Regions from separate parts of the Streptomyces sp. NPDC053431 genome, predicted to be linked through region 3. Evidence: riboswitches for the same ligand, from Rfam matches in the RefSeq annotation. Region 3 holds a riboswitch; each other region holds the start of a gene.
What was found. Region 3 has a riboswitch for thiamine pyrophosphate ahead of ACIGXE_RS21925 (thiamine ABC transporter substrate binding subunit). Riboswitches for the same ligand answer to the same signal wherever they lie in the genome.

Region 1 (4,930 bases), on a different contig from region 3:
AGACGGCGTCCAAGGACTGGGTGAAGCCGTGTCCGCGAAATGGACACCTTTCCGGACACCGAGACGCCCGGCCCGGACGATCTTCCACCCCGGCCGGGAGGGACCGCCGGCCCGGGCGGCCGGGCCGGTCTTCCGACGCGCCCGGACGCTCTTTGCCGGGCGTGTCGCGATGCGGCTCGGGCGAGGGGCCGGCGTGTCGCGGTGCGGCTCGGGCGAGGCGCTCGCGAGGTGCCGCGGCTCAGGCGAGGCGCTCGCGAGGTGCTGCAGCTCAGACGAGGCGCTCGCGCGGTGCCGCGGCTCAGGCGAGGCGCTCGCGCACCCGCTTGGCGAGGGAGGCAGCGGCGGCGGCCGGGTCCTCCGCCTCGGTGATCGCGCGGACGACGACGATCCGCCGGGCGCCGGCGTCCAGGACCTCGTCCAGATTGGTCTCGTCGATGCCGCCGATGGCGAACCAGGGCCGGTCCTGGGCCAGGCCCGCCGCGTACCGCACGAGGTCGAGGCCCGGCGCGTACCGCCCCGGCTTGGTCGGGGTGGGCCAGCAGGGGCCGGTGCAGAAGTAGTCCACACCCGGCTCGGCGGCGGCCGCGGCCACCTCCTCCTCGGCGTGGCAGGAACGCCCGATGAGCACCTCGTCGCCGAGGATCGCCCGGGCGGCCGGCACGGGGAGGTCGCCCTGGCCGAGGTGGAGCACGTCGGAGCCGATGGCGTGGGCGACGTCGGCCCGGTCGTTCACCGCGAGGAGCTTGCCGTGGCGGCGGCAGGCGTCGGCGAGGACGGCCAGGTGCTCCAGCTCCTCGCCGGCCTCCATGCCCTTGTCGCGGAGCTGCACGATGTCCACGCCTGAGGAGAGGACGGCGTCGAGGAACGCGGGCAGGTCGCCCTGGCGCTTCCGGGCGTCGGTGCACAGGTAGAGCCGGGCGTCGGCGAGCTGTGCGCGAGGCGTGGACATGATCGTTCCCCCCTGGTGGGTGGTGCCGGTGCCGGGCCGGCCACGAGGGACCGGCCCGGCACCCTTGGGTGCTGTGGGACTGCTCGGCGGGCGTGCGTCAGACGGCGAGCGCCTGGGCGCGGCGCTTCACCTCCGTGCCGCGATTCTCGCCGAGGGCCTGCGCGGGGGTGCCGGGCAGGGTCGGGTCGGGAGTGAAGAGCCACTCCAGCATCTCTTCGTCGCTGAAGCCGTCGTCCCGCAGAAGGGTCAGGGTCCCGGTGAGGCCCTTGACCACCTTGCCGTCCTGGATGAAGGCGGCCGGCACCTGGAGGATCTTCTCGCCGGGGCGCACTTCACGGCGGACGGCGATGAGCTGGCCCTCCTTGACCAGCTGCCGCACGCGGGTCACCTCGACGTCGAGCATTTCCGCGACGTCGGGGAGGTAGAGCCAGGCGGGGACGAGAGCATCGATCTTTGCGTCAATCTCGGTCACGGGACAAGCGTGCCATCCCGGACTGACAGTCGGTAGTCGGGCCCTACCGGACTGCCGCCTTCAGGGGTACGGAGGGGTCGGCGGCCTTCGCCGGGTCGAGGGGCGCCGCCTGCTCGATCAGCCTGCGCCCCTGGGCGAGGTCGCGGGGCCGGCCGACGGCGAGCAGCGCGACGAGCGCGTCCTCGCGCAGCCACAGCACGCTCCAGGCCTCGTCGGCGGGGTCGCCGCGCCAGAGCAGGGTGTCGGCGACGCCGTGGTGACCGGCGTACTGCACGAAGCGGCCGAACTGCTCGGACCAGAAGTAGGGCACCGGGTCGTAGGGCGTGCCGGGCGCGCCGAGGATGTCGGCCGCGACGGTGCGGGGCCCCTGGAGGGCGTTGTCCCAGTGGTGCACGAGGAGCCGCTCGCCGTAGCGGGCGGAGGGGAAGGAGGCGCAGTCGCCGACGGCGTAGACGTCGGGCAGCGAGGTGCGCAGGTGGTCGTCGGCGGTGAGCGCGCCGCTCGGGTCGAGGGCGACGCCGGAGTCCTCCAGCCAGCCGGTGGCGGGGCGGGCGCCGATGCCGACGACGACGGCGTCGGCGGGCAGTTCGCGCGGCGCGCCGGTGGCGCCGAAGTCCGTGGAGTCGGCGGTGAGGACCACCCGGCCCTCCTCGACGTGCTCCACGCGCGCGTGGAGCCGGAGTTCGGCGCCGCTCTCCGCGTACCAGGCGCCCATGGGGGCGGTGACCTCGGCGGGCAGGGCGCCGGCGAGCGGGCGGTCGGCGGCCTCGACGACCGTGACGGCGCAGCCGGCCTGGCGCGCGGCGGTGGCGAACTCGGCGCCGATCCAGCCGGCGCCGACGACGACGATGTCGTGGCGGCTCTCCAGGACGGGCTTGAGGCGGGCGGCGTCGTCGAGGGTGCGCAGCAGGTGGACGCCGGGGACGCCCTCGCTGCCGGGCAGGGTGAGCGGGTGGGCGCCGGTGGCGACGACGAGGGTGCCGTACGGGACGGGGCCGGCCTCGGTGTCGATCTCGTGGTCGGCGGCGCGCAGGCCGGTGACCTCGACGCCGAGGCGGAGCTCGACGTCGAGGGCCGCGAAGTCGACGTCGAAGGCGGAGTCCTCGGCCTTGCCGAGGAGGACCGCCTTGGAGAGCGGCGGGCGGTCGTAGGGCTGGTGGGGCTCGGCGCCGATGAGGGTGACGGGTCCGGTGAAGCCCTGTTCGCGGAGGGCGACGGCGGTCTGGACGCCCGCCATCCCGGCGCCCACGATCACGACGTGTCCTCCGGCCGGGCCGGGTGTCCGCCGCTCGTCCGCCGGTGCCTGCTGCTGCTCGCTCACCTGTGTCCGCCTCCGCTCGCTCACCGGACCACCTTACGCATCTGACGGATCGTCAGGAAGGGTGGGGTCTGTGGCGCTCCCCCCGCGGCGGTTAGTCTGGCCGCCGTAAAGCACTCGCGGGAGCCCGGACGACCGGGCTGAGAGGGAGGCTGTCCGGCCTCCGACCGTACGAACCTGATCCGGGTCATGCCGGCGAAGGGAGGGGCTGGACGCCCATGTCGCGTACACGCACATCCGACGTTCTCGTCATCGGGGGCGGCATCATCGGCCTGGTCACGGCCTGGCGGGCCGCGCAGCGCGGACTGCGCACCGCCGTGGCCGACCCCGAACCGGGCGGCGGGGCCGCCCGGGTGGCGGCGGGCATGCTCGCCGCCGTCACCGAACTCCACTACGGCGAGGAGACCCTGCTCGGGCTCAACCTCGAGTCCGCCCGCCGCTATCCCGGCTTCGTCGCCGAGCTCACCGAGGCCGCCGGTCACGACGTGGGCTACCGCGCCTGCGGCACCCTCGCCGTGGCGCTCGACGCCGACGACCGGGCCCACCTGCGGGAACTGCACGCCCTGCAGACCCGCTGCGGGCTTGCCTCGGAGTGGCTGAACGGCCGCGAGTGCCGCCGCCTGGAGCCCATGCTGGCGCCGGGCGTGCGCGGCGGACTGCGCGTGGACGGCGACCACCAGGTCGACCCGCGCCGGCTCGCCGACGCCCTGGTGACGGCCTGCGAGCGGGCCGGGGTGGTCTTCCACCGGGCCTTGGCGGAGCGCCTGACGGTGGTACGGGACCGGGCCCGCGGCGCGTCCCTCGCCGACGGCATCGAACTGGCCGCCGACCAGGTGGTGCTGGCCGCGGGCAGCCTGAGCGGCCGGCTCGACGGCGTGCCGGCGGAGGTGCTGCCGCCGGTGCGGCCGGTGAAGGGGCAGGTGCTGCGGCTGCGGGTGCCGCCCGCGTACGCCCCGTTCCTCTCCCGGACCGTCCGCGCGGTCGTCCGCGGCAGTCACGTCTACCTCGTGCCGCGCGAGAACGGCGAGCTGGTCGTGGGCGCCACCAGCGAGGAGCTCGGCTGGGACACCACCGTCACCGCCGGCGGGGTGTACGAGCTGCTGCGCGACGCGCACGAGCTGGTGCCCGGCATCACCGAGCTGCCGCTCACCGAGACCCGCGCCGGGCTGCGGCCCGGATCCCCCGACAACGCGCCGCTGCTCGGCCCCAGCGCCCTGCCCGGGCTGCACCTGGCCACCGGCCACTACCGCAACGGGGTCCTGCTGACCCCCGTCACCGGCGACGTCATGGCGGACGCGCTGACCACCGGCACGCTGCCGGAGGAGGCCCGCGCCTTCACCGCCCGCCGCTTCTCCCCCGCGCACCTGGAGCACGCATGAACGCCCCCCTGAACCAGCCCCCGAACGCCCCCGGCAGCGGGTCCGCGACCGACTCCGCCGACCCCGACTCCGCGCACGCCTCCGCGCACGCCTCCGCCCACGTCTCCGCCGGCGCCTCCGTCAACGTCTCCGTCAACGTCTCCGTGAACGGCGAGGCCCGGACGCTGACCGGCCCCGTCTCGCTCGCCGACCTCGTGGCGACCCTCACCCAGGCGCCCTCCGGCGTGGCCGCCGCGCTCAACGAGACCGTGGTGCCACGGGGCGAGTGGGCGACGACCGTGCTCGGCGAGGGCGACCGGGTCGAGGTCCTGACCGCGGTGCAGGGAGGCTGAGCGCGATGTCCGACGACGTCCTGCTGCTCGGCGGCACCGAGTTCTCGTCCCGCCTGATCATGGGCACGGGCGGGGCGCCCAGCCTCGACGTGCTCGAACGCTCCCTCGTCGCGAGCGGTACGGAGCTGACCACGGTCGCCATGCGCCGGCTGGACCCCGGGGTGCGCGGCTCGGTCCTGTCGGTCCTGGAGCGGCTCGGCATCCGCGTGCTGCCGAACACCGCGGGCTGCTTCACGGCCGGCGAGGCGGTGCTCACGGCCCGGCTGGCCCGGGAGGCCCTGGGCACGAACTGGATCAAGCTGGAGGTCATCGCCGACGAGCGGACGCTGCTGCCGGATCCGGTGGAGCTGCTCGACGCGGCGGAGACCCTCGTCGACGAGGGCTTCGTCGTCCTCCCGTACACGAACGACGACCCGGTCGTCGCCCAGAAGCTGGAGGACGTCGGCTGCGCGGCGATCATGCCGCTGGGCTCGCCGATCG
Region 2 (4,930 bases), on a different contig from region 3:
CTTCACCAGGAAGAACGGTTGCTGCCCGCGATCGATCGACTACAGAGCGAGATCGGGAAACTGTTCAGCTCGCTCGCTTTCTCTATCAGTATCTGAAAAATCACTCCTTGTGATCCGCTAAGGCGTACAGCACGATTGCGTCAAGAGGGCCATGGGGGATCATTCCTGGCCGTTTCGACCACAGCTTTTTCAGCAGCGTGTTCACACAACGGCTCCATCTACTGCGGGGTACATGATGCGCGAGACGGTTCAGGCCGAGGTCCTGATGAGCTTCCTCGTCTCCGAGGAGCTCTCCTTCCGGATCCCAGTGGAGCTGCGATACGAGACCCGCGATCCCTATGCGGTGCGGATGACCTTCCACCTTCCCGGAGACGCCCCGGTGACCTGGGCGTTCGGCCGGGAGCTGTTGCTCGACGGGATCGCCCGCCCCAGCGGCGACGGTGACGTCCACATCGCCCCGACCGATCCCGAAGCGCTGTCCGACGTGATCATCCGGCTTCAGGTCGGCGCCGACCGCGCGCTGTTCCGGGCGAGCGCGCCGCCGCTGGTCGCCTTCCTCGACCGTACGGACAAGCTCGTGCCGCTCGGTCAGGAACAGACCCTGGGTGACTTCGAGGACAGCCTGGAGGCGGCGCTCGGGCGCATCCTGGCCGAGGAGAACGCCGGCTGAGCCCGCGTCACTTCGCGCGGCGGCGGCGTCCGCCCCGGCCCGGGCGCTGCTGTCCGGCCTCCGGACGGTCGGCCGACACCACCAGCGCCGCGAGGCCGGTGGTGACCGGCACCGAGGCGACCAGACCGATCGATCCGATCAGCGTGCGGACGATCTCCTCCGCGACCAGCTCGCTGTTGGCCACCGTCCCCACGCTGCTCTGCGCGATCGAGAAGAGCAGCATCAGCGGCAGCGCCGCGCCGGCGTAGGCGAGGACCAGGGTGTTCACCACCGAGGCGATGTGGTCGCGGCCGATCCGGATGCCGGCCCGGTAGAGCGCCCGCGGCCCCATGCGGGGATCCGCCTGGTGCAGCTCCCACACCGCCGAGGTCTGGGTGACGGTCACGTCGTCGAGCACGCCCAGCGAACCGATGATGACCCCGGCGAGCAGCAGACCGGACATGTCGATCTCCGGGTAGAGCCCGTGGATGAGACCGGTGTTGTCGTCGGTGTTGCCGGTGAGCGAGGCCCAGCCGATGAAGAACGAGCCGAGCAGCCCGATCAGCAGCAGCGACACCAGCGTGCCCAGTACCGCCACCGAGGTACGGGCCGACAGGCCGTGGCACATGTAGAGCGCGATCAGCATGATCGCGCTCGCGCCGACGATGGCGACCAGCAGCGGATTCGACCCCTGGATGATCGCCGGCAGGATGAAGAAGGACAGCACCAGGAAGCTCACGGCGAGGGCGATCAGCGCCATCACGCCGCGCATCCGGCCGACGATCACCACCGCGAGCGCGAAGATGCCCGCCAGCACGTAGAGCGGCAGCTTCCGGTTCACGTCGGTGACCGAGTACTGCAGGTCGTGCGGGGCGTCGGGGGCGTACGCCACCACCACGCCCTGTCCTTCGTGGAGTTGACGGGGCGCGTCCGGCTGCACGATCTCGGTGAAGGTACGGCCCTTCTCCGGGCCGGTGGTGACCATGACGGTCGCCTTCTCGCACTGCCCCTGCTGCCCGTTGACCGCCTCCCGCCCCTCCGGGGTGGAGGTGTCGCCGGTCGGCGGGACCTGGGCGACGTTCACGTCCTTGCAGTCGACGTGCAGGACGCGGGTGACCCGGCCCTGCTCGGTCTGCCGGTCGAAACCGACGCCCGTGCGCTGGTGCGTGGGGGTGCTGCCCGGCCACAGCACCAGGAGCCCGACGACCACGGCGGTCGCGAACGGGATGAGGATCGCCGCGATGACCTTCCGCAGATGCCGGGAGACCGGTGCGGCGGGCCCGTGGCTGTGCGCATGACTGTGCCCGTGACCGTCGGTCCCGCCCCCGCGGCCCTGCCCAGGCCCGTGGTCGTGCCCGTTGCCGGGCCCGTGGTCGTGGGGATCGTGGGGCTGATGCGTCGAAGTCACCGACCGATCATCGCAAGAACACTCGGGGCCCCACTGTTCAGCACGGCCGACATGACGCTAGCGTGGTGGCACCTTTGCACACGCGGGAGCTCGGAGCACCGGGCTGAGAGGGCGCTGATCACCGTACGCGCGTACCGATGTACGTACGGGAGGAGGCTGCGCCGACCGCCGAACCTGTTACCGGGTAATGCCGGCGTAGGGAGATTCGGTCTCATGACCATTCAGGATGCACGCACGCCTGCCTCCGACCGGGCGGACGGCCAGAACGGCCAGGGCGAGCGCACGCCGGGTTGGCACAAGGGATACGTCGAGGGCTCCCGCCCCGACATCCGGGTGCCCGTCCGCCAGGTGCACCTCACCAACGGCAAGGACGTGACGCTGTACGACACGTCCGGTCCGTACACCGACCCGACCATCGACACCGACGTCCGGCGCGGCCTGCCGCCCCTGCGCGAGAACTGGATCATCGCGCGCGGCGACACCGAGGAGTACCCGGGCCGTCCCGTCCGCCCCGAGGACGACGGCATCAAGCACACCTCGCCCCGCGGCGGCGGGCTGAAGAACCTCGACGCGGTCTTCCCGGGCCGTCCGCGGCTGCCCCGCCGGGGCCGGGACGGCGCGGCCGTCACGCAGCTCGCGTACGCCCGCCGTGGCGAGATCACGCCGGAGATGGAGTACGTCGCGATCCGCGAGAACGTCTCCCCCGAGGTGGTACGGGAGGAGATCGCGGCCGGCCGCGCCGTGCTTCCGGCCAACGTGAACCACCCGGAGATCGAGCCGATGATCATCGGCAAGCGGTTCCTGGTGAAGGTCAACGCCAACATCGGCAACTCCGCGGTGACCTCCTCCATCGAGGAGGAGGTGGAGAAGATGACCTGGGCGACCAAGTGGGGCGCCGACACGGTCATGGACCTGTCCACCGGCCGCAACATCCACACCACCCGCGAGTGGGTGCTGCGCAACTCCCCCGTGCCGATCGGCACCGTGCCGCTCTACCAGGCCCTGGAGAAGGTCGACGGCAAGGCCGAGGAGCTGACCTGGGAGATCTACAAGGACACGGTCATCGAGCAGGCCGAGCAGGGCGTCGACTACATGACCGTGCACGCCGGCGTGCTGCTGCCGTACGTGCCGCTCACCGCCCGCCGCAAGACCGGCATCGTCTCCCGCGGCGGCTCGATCATGGCAGCCTGGTGTCTCGCGCACCACAAGGAGAACTTCCTCTACACGAACTTCGAGGAGCTCTGCGAGATCCTCGCGGCGTACGACGTCACGTACTCGCTCGGCGACGGCCTGCGGCCCGGCTCGATCGCGGACGCCAACGACGCGGCGCAGTTCGCCGAGCTGAAGACCCTGGGCGAGCTCAACACCATCGCCAAGCGCCACAACGTGCAGACGATGATCGAGGGCCCGGGTCACGTCCCGATGCACAAGATCAAGGAGAACATCGACCTCCAGCAGGAGATCTGCGAGGAGGCGCCGTTCTACACGCTCGGCCCGCTGACCACGGACGTCGCCCCGGCGTACGACCACATCACCTCGGGCATCGGCGCGGCGATGATCGCCTGGTGGGGCACGGCGATGCTCTGCTACGTCACGCCCAAGGAGCACCTGGGCCTGCCGAACAAGGACGACGTGAAGACCGGCGTCATCACGTACAAGATCGCGGCGCACGCGGCGGACCTGGCCAAGGGCCACCCGGGCGCGCAGGAGTGGGACGACGCCCTGTCCGACGCGCGGTTCGAGTTCCGCTGGGAGGACCAGTTCAACCTGGCGATGGACCCGGACACGGCGCGTGAGTTCCACGACGAGACGCTGCCGGCCGAGCCCGCGAAGACGGCGCACTTCTGCTCGATGTGCGGCCCGAAGTTCTGCTCGATGAAGATCTCGCAGGACATCCGCCGTGAGCACGGCGGCGACCTGAAGGCGGACGAGATCGAGGCGGGCATGGCCGCGAAGTCGGCCGAGTTCGCGGCGTCCGGCAACCGGGTCTACCTCCCGATGGCGGACTGAGCCCGTCCCGCCGACCGGTGGCGGCCCGCGACCCTCGGGGGAGTCGCGGGCCGTCGCCTCCGGTACCCGAGCGCCCCCTGAGGGTCACTCGGACCGTCGCTCCGGCGGGCCGAAGTCCGGGCTCGTGAAGTCGGGGCTCATGTACGTCGGGCGGGGTGCCGGATCGCCCGCGTTGGGGCTGGTGAAGTCCGGGCCGCTGTACCCGACCTTCGGTATGCGGCCGGCCGGGGGCGGCGTCGACCGCTCCCTCTGCGGCGGTACGGCGAGGGCGTCGCGGAGAAAGGGCAGGATCCCGCGCTCCAGGAGCGCCTGGCACCAGGCCGCCCTGGCGCGCGCCAACTCGTCGTCGGGGCCCGGGGCATGGACCTCCGTCGCGCTGTTGCGCAGGGCGGTGACCAGCAGTCCGGCCGCCGCGCAGAGCAGACCGGCCGCGCCGACGGCGCCGAAGAAGAGGCCCGCGGTGAGCAGGGTGTCGGCGAAGGCGGGTGCCGGGTCCAGCATCTTCAGGACCGCGCCGACCAGCAGGAAGATCACCGCCGCCGTGCCCGCGAGGATCGGGGCGAGGACGGTGACGACCGCGACGGCGCCCGCGCCGGCCACGGCGCCGGCCTCGACCGGCACCTCGGTCGCACCGCTCGCCATGGCGCTGCCCGCCGAGCGGACCTGCTCACGGACCTTCACGAAGTGGTCGTACTCGACCGCGGCGGCGGTCGTGATCAGGGCTGTCGCGTTCAGCGCCATCGCGCGCAGCTGGGTGGTGGTGAGCCTGGTTCCGACCTCGGCGAGATCCGGGCGGTCGTGTGCGGTGCGCAGTGCGTCGTCGAGGACCCGCTCGAACTCGGCGCGGTCCTCGGTCAGCAGGT
Region 3 (4,930 bases):
TCGGCCTTCGGCACGCCGTGCATGCGCAGGCCGAAGGCGACGTTGCCGGCGACGTCCCGCTGCGGGAAGAGCTGGTGGTCCTGGAACATGAGGCCGACCCCGCGCCGGTGCACGGGCACCCCGCCCTGGTCGGCGCCGCCGAGCAGCACCCGGCCGGCCGACAGCGGCTGGAGTCCGGCGACCGCCCGCAGCAGGGTGGACTTGCCGCTGCCGCTGGGACCGAGCACGCACACGATCTCGTGGTCGGCGACGTCGAGGTCCACCGCGTCCAGGACGGCGCGGTCGCCGAAGCGTACGGTCGCCCGGTCGAGCGTCAGCATCAGAACTCCCCCGAGGTGCGGTCGGTGCGCAGGCGTTCGAGCAGCAGCAGGGACACCGCGCACACCACCATGAGAATCGTCGAAAGGGCCATGGCCTGGCCGTAGTTGAGCTCGCCGGGCCGGTTGAGGAGCCGGGCCACGGCGACCGGCAGGGTCGGGTTGTCGGGACGGGCGATGAACACGGTCGCCCCGAACTCGCCGAGGGACACGGCGAAGGCGAAGCCGGCGGCGATGAGCAGCGCCCGCCGCACGAGCGGCAGGTCGACCTCGCGCCAGGCCCGCCAGGGCGAGGCACCGAGGACGGCGGCGGCCTCCCGGAGCCGTTCGTCGACGGCGCGCAGCACGGGCAGCATGGTCCGCACGACGAAGGGGACGCCGACCAGCGCCTGCGCGAGAGGGACGAGGATCCAGCTGGCGCGCAGGTCCAGCGGCGGCTCGTCGAGGGTGATGAGGAAGCCGAAGCCGACGGTGACGGCGGACACCCCGAGCGGCAGCATCAGCAGCGCGTCGAAGCCGCGGACCAGCCGCCCGGCGCGCCGGGTGAGGGCCGCGGCGGCGAGTCCTCCGACGACGACGGCGACGGCGGTCGCGGCCAGGGCGTACTGGAGGGAGTTGACGATGGTGTCGGTCATCGGCACGAGGAAGGTGCCGTTGTCGTCGACGTGCTGCAGCGCCCGGTAGTAGTCGAGGCCGTAGCCGGCCGGGGTGGCGAAGGAGCGCTCGACGAGGACCCCCAGCGGGGCCAGGATCAGCAGCGCGATCGACAGCAGCACGGCCCCGAGGAGCGCCCACTGACCGGCGCCGCGCGGCCGGCGGGCGGTGCGCTCGGCCGGGACCAGCTTCAGGGCGGTCTCCCGGCGCCGTACGGTCCGCGCGTGCACGGCGAGGATCACGCCGACCGCGACGAACTGCACCATCGTGAGGACGGCGGCCGTGGACAGCTGGAGCCGGTCGGCGGTCTGCCGGTAGATCTCCGTCTCCAGGGTGGAGTACGCGGGGCCGCCGAGGATCTGCACGATGCCGAAGGAGCTCGCGGTGAACAGGAACACCATGAGCGCCGCGGCCGCGACGGCCGGACCGAGCGCGGGCAGCGTCACCGTGCGCCAGGCCCGCCAGCGGGAGGCGCCGAGCACCCGCGCGGCCTCTTCCTGGCGTGGGTCGAGCTGGGACCACAGGCCGCCGACGGTGCGCACGACGACGGCGTAGTTGAAGAAGACATGGGCGATGAGGATGGCCCACACCGTGGTGTCGAGCCGCACGCCCCACCACGCGTCGAGCAGCCCGCGCCGCCCGACGAGGGCGAGGAACGCCGTGCCGACCATGACCGTGGGCAGCACGAACGGCACGGTGACGACGGCCCGCAGGATCCGCTTCCCGGGGAAGTCGAGACGGGCGAAGACGTACGCGCCGGGCAGGGCCACGAGCAGGGTCAGCGCCGTGGAGGCGAGCGCCTGCCACAGCGTGAACCACAGCACGTCGAGGATGTCCGGCCGGGTCAGCGTCTCGCCGAAACGGCCGAGCTCCCAGTGCCCCTCCGGCCTGAGCCCGCGCTCGACGATCGAGACGACGGGCCAGGCGAAGAAGACCGCGAAGAACGCGACCGGCAGCACCATGAGGGCCGGCCGCGCCACCGCACCCCGGCGGTCCGCGCGGACGCGGACCGCCGGGGTGCCTTCCCGGCCTACTTCAGGACGAGCGAGGTCCACTGCTCGATCCACTGGTCGCGGTTCTGGGCGATCTTGTCGGGCGCCATGGTCTCCGGCTTGTCGATCACCACGCCGTGCTTGGTGAACAGCTCCGGCAGGGTGGCGTCGTTGGCGACCGGGTTGACGAACATCTGCAGCGGCATGTCGTCCTGGAACTTCTTGGAGATCAGGAAGTCGATCAGCGCCTTGCCGCCCTCGGGGTTCTTCGCCCCGTTCAGGAGGCCGGCGAACTCGGTCTGCCGGAAGCAGGTGCCGGTGGACACACCGGTCGGGGCCACCTTGGGCTGCGGCTGCGCGTAGAGCACCTCGACCGGCGGGGAGGAGGCGTACGAGACGACGAGCGGACGGTCGCCCTTGGCCTGCTTGCCGCCGGCCGACCCGGAGAACTCCTGGTTGTAGGCGAGCTCCCAGCTGTCGACGGTCTTCACGCCGTTGGCCTTGAGCTTCTTCCAGTAGTCCGGCCAGCCGGCGTCGCCGTACTTCGCGGCCGTACCCAGCAGGAAGCCCAGGCCCGGGGAGGAACGCTCGGGGTTCTCGACGACGAGCAGATCCTTGTACGCCGGCTCGGCCAGGTCGTCGAAGGTCTGCGGCGGGGCCAGCTTCTTGTCGGCGAAGTACTTCTTGTCGTAGTTGACGCAGATGTCGCCGGTGTCGATCGGGGTGACCCGGTGCTCCTTGTCGAGCTGCAGCGCCGCCGGCACCCGCTCCAGGCCCTTGGCCTCGTACGGCGTGAAGATGCCGTTGTCGAGGGCGCGGGACAGCAGGGTGTTGTCGACGCCGAAGAAGACGTCGCCCTGCGGGGAGCCCTTGGTCAGGATCTCCTTGTTGACGGCCTCGCCGGCGTCGCCGCTCTTGAGGACCTTGACCGTGAAGCCGGTCTGCCGGGTGAACTCCGCCAGCACCTCCTTGGAGGCGTTGAAGGAGTCGTGGCTGACCAGGGTCACGGTCTTCGGCGCGGGCGACGCGCCGTCGGCCTTGTCCTTGCCGCCGTTCCCGCCGCCGCAGGCGGCGAGGGTGGTGACGCCGAGCGCCGCGACGAGCGCGGCGGCGGCGGCCTTCTTGGTGGTCACGTGGACTTCCTCCTGGGTGTGACCAGGAAGAGACGCGGCCCTGCCCGCGTCCGGGCGGCGGACGCGGGCAGGGCGCAACAGCTCGAGGTACGACCGAACTTCCTACCCAGAATGACCTGGGCGAGGTTCAGAGGGTCTGCGGCCTGACGGTGCCGCACTCTCAGCGCTGTGGCGCTCCCCTGTCGGAATATGCAGATGTGTTCGAGCTCAGACTACAAGGTCAGCGTTCGGCGGCGGCCAGCTGTCCACAGGCGCCGTCGATCTCCTGGCCGCGGGTGTCGCGGACGGTGACGGGCACGCCGTGGGCGGCGATGGCCTCGACGAACGCCTTCTCGTCCTCGGGACGGGACGCGGTCCACTTGGAGCCGGGCGTCGGGTTCAGCGGGATCAGGTTGACGTGCACCCGCTTGCCCTTGAGCAGCCGGCCGAGGAGGTCCCCGCGCCAGGCCTGGTCGTTGATGTCGCGGATCAGGGCGTACTCGATGGAGATCCGGCGGCCCGACTTCTCCGCGTACTCCCAGGCCGCGTCGAGGACCTCGCGGACCTTCCAGCGCGTGTTCACCGGCACCAGCGTGTCCCGCAGCTCGTCGTCCGGCGCGTGCAGCGAGACGGCGAGCCGGCACTTGAAGCCCTCGTCGGCGAACCGCAGCATCGCCGGCACCAGACCGACCGTGGACACGGTGATGCCGCGCTGCGACAGACCGAGCCCGTCCGGCTCGGGGTCCGTCAGCCGCCGGATCGCGCCGACGACCCGCTTGTAGTTGGCGAGCGGCTCGCCCATGCCCATGAAGACGATGTTGGACAGCCGCGCGGGCCCGCCGGGCACCTCGCCGTCCCGCAGGGCACGCATGCCGTCGACGATCTGGTGCACGATCTCGGCGGTCGACAGGTTCCGGTCGAGCCCGGCCTGCCCGGTGGCGCAGAACGGACAGTTCATGCCGCAGCCCGCCTGCGAGGAGATGCACATGGTCACCCGGTCCGGGTAGCGCATGAGCACCGACTCCACGAGGGTGCCGTCGTGCAGCCGCCACAGCGTCTTGCGGGTGGTGTCGTCGTCACAGGAGACGTGCCGCACCACCGACATCAGATCGGGCAGCAGCTCCCCCGCGAGCTTCTCGCGCGAGGCGGCCGGGATGTCGGTCCACTCCGCGGGGTCGTGCGCGTACCGCGCGAAGTAGTGCGTGGACAGCTGCTTGGCGCGAAACGGCTTCTCGCCGATCGCGGCGACCGCCTCCTTGCGCTCGGCGGGCGAGAGGTCGGCGAGGTGCCGCGGCGGCTGCTTGGCTCCGCGCGGGGCGACGAAAGTGAGTTCTCCGGGCTTGGGCATGGTGCTACCAGTGTCGCAGACGGAAGCCGGTGGGCCGGGGCAGAAGCTTGTGAGGTGTCCGTTACCGCCGCTCGGGCGCGTCTCAGGTCACTTCGGACAGCCCGGAGACGGCTCGGTGACTCCGCCGCGGGCTCTGCCCTTTCCACGATCCGCCGACCGGGAGGGGCCGGCAAGGGCCGCGAAGCCGGAGGCCCTGGCGACCGGCGGCGGCTCGCCCGACGGCGCGACGTCCTGCCCCGCCGGGCAGACCCCGCCTCCGGGAAAGGCGCGCCCGCCGGATCGGCCGATCGGCGACTCACTCGAACCTGGATCAACCCCGACCGCTGACCCGCCGGGCGGAACGGGAAAGGGCCCCCGGGCCGGCACCTGACGTGCCGGGCCGGGGGCCCTTCCGTGCAACCGGGAGATCCGCTCAGCCGCTGCCCACGAACGCCACCAGCAGCAGCCACACCACCGGCGCCGTCGGCAGCAACGAGTCCAGCCGGTCCATGATGCCGCCGTGGCCCG

Region 1: linked by a shared signal. The riboswitch ahead of thiO (glycine oxidase ThiO) and the one ahead of ACIGXE_RS21925 (thiamine ABC transporter substrate binding subunit) in region 3 are both predicted to bind thiamine pyrophosphate.
Region 2: linked by a shared signal. The riboswitch ahead of thiC (phosphomethylpyrimidine synthase ThiC) and the one ahead of ACIGXE_RS21925 (thiamine ABC transporter substrate binding subunit) in region 3 are both predicted to bind thiamine pyrophosphate.

What each region holds. Positions count from the first base shown of each region.
Region 1 covers NZ_JBITXX010000001.1:942,387-947,316, reverse strand. Annotated here, with positions in the region: gene thiE (thiamine phosphate synthase) at 299-949, opposite strand; gene ACIGXE_RS04180 (Rv2175c family DNA-binding protein) at 1,047-1,421, opposite strand; gene ACIGXE_RS04175 (NAD(P)/FAD-dependent oxidoreductase) at 1,465-2,742, opposite strand; TPP riboswitch at 2,849-2,960, shown strand; gene thiO (glycine oxidase ThiO) at 2,958-4,118, shown strand; gene thiS (sulfur carrier protein ThiS) at 4,115-4,450, shown strand; gene ACIGXE_RS04160 (thiazole synthase) at 4,456-4,930, shown strand, end outside.
Region 2 covers NZ_JBITXX010000003.1:200,493-205,422, reverse strand. Annotated here, with positions in the region: gene ACIGXE_RS10380 (IclR family transcriptional regulator) at 1-96, shown strand, start outside; gene ACIGXE_RS10375 (SsgA family sporulation/cell division regulator) at 236-670, shown strand; gene ACIGXE_RS10370 (YibE/F family protein) at 678-2,057, opposite strand; TPP riboswitch at 2,130-2,276, shown strand; gene thiC (phosphomethylpyrimidine synthase ThiC) at 2,271-4,067, shown strand; gene ACIGXE_RS10360 (hypothetical protein) at 4,152-4,930, opposite strand, start outside.
Region 3 covers NZ_JBITXX010000009.1:104,733-109,662, forward strand. Annotated here, with positions in the region: gene ACIGXE_RS21915 (ABC transporter ATP-binding protein) at 1-320, opposite strand, end outside; gene ACIGXE_RS21920 (ABC transporter permease) at 320-1,933, opposite strand; gene ACIGXE_RS21925 (thiamine ABC transporter substrate binding subunit) at 2,002-3,096, opposite strand; TPP riboswitch at 3,178-3,287, opposite strand; gene rlmN (23S rRNA (adenine(2503)-C(2))-methyltransferase RlmN) at 3,317-4,423, opposite strand; gene ACIGXE_RS21935 (phosphatidate cytidylyltransferase) at 4,836-4,930, opposite strand, start outside.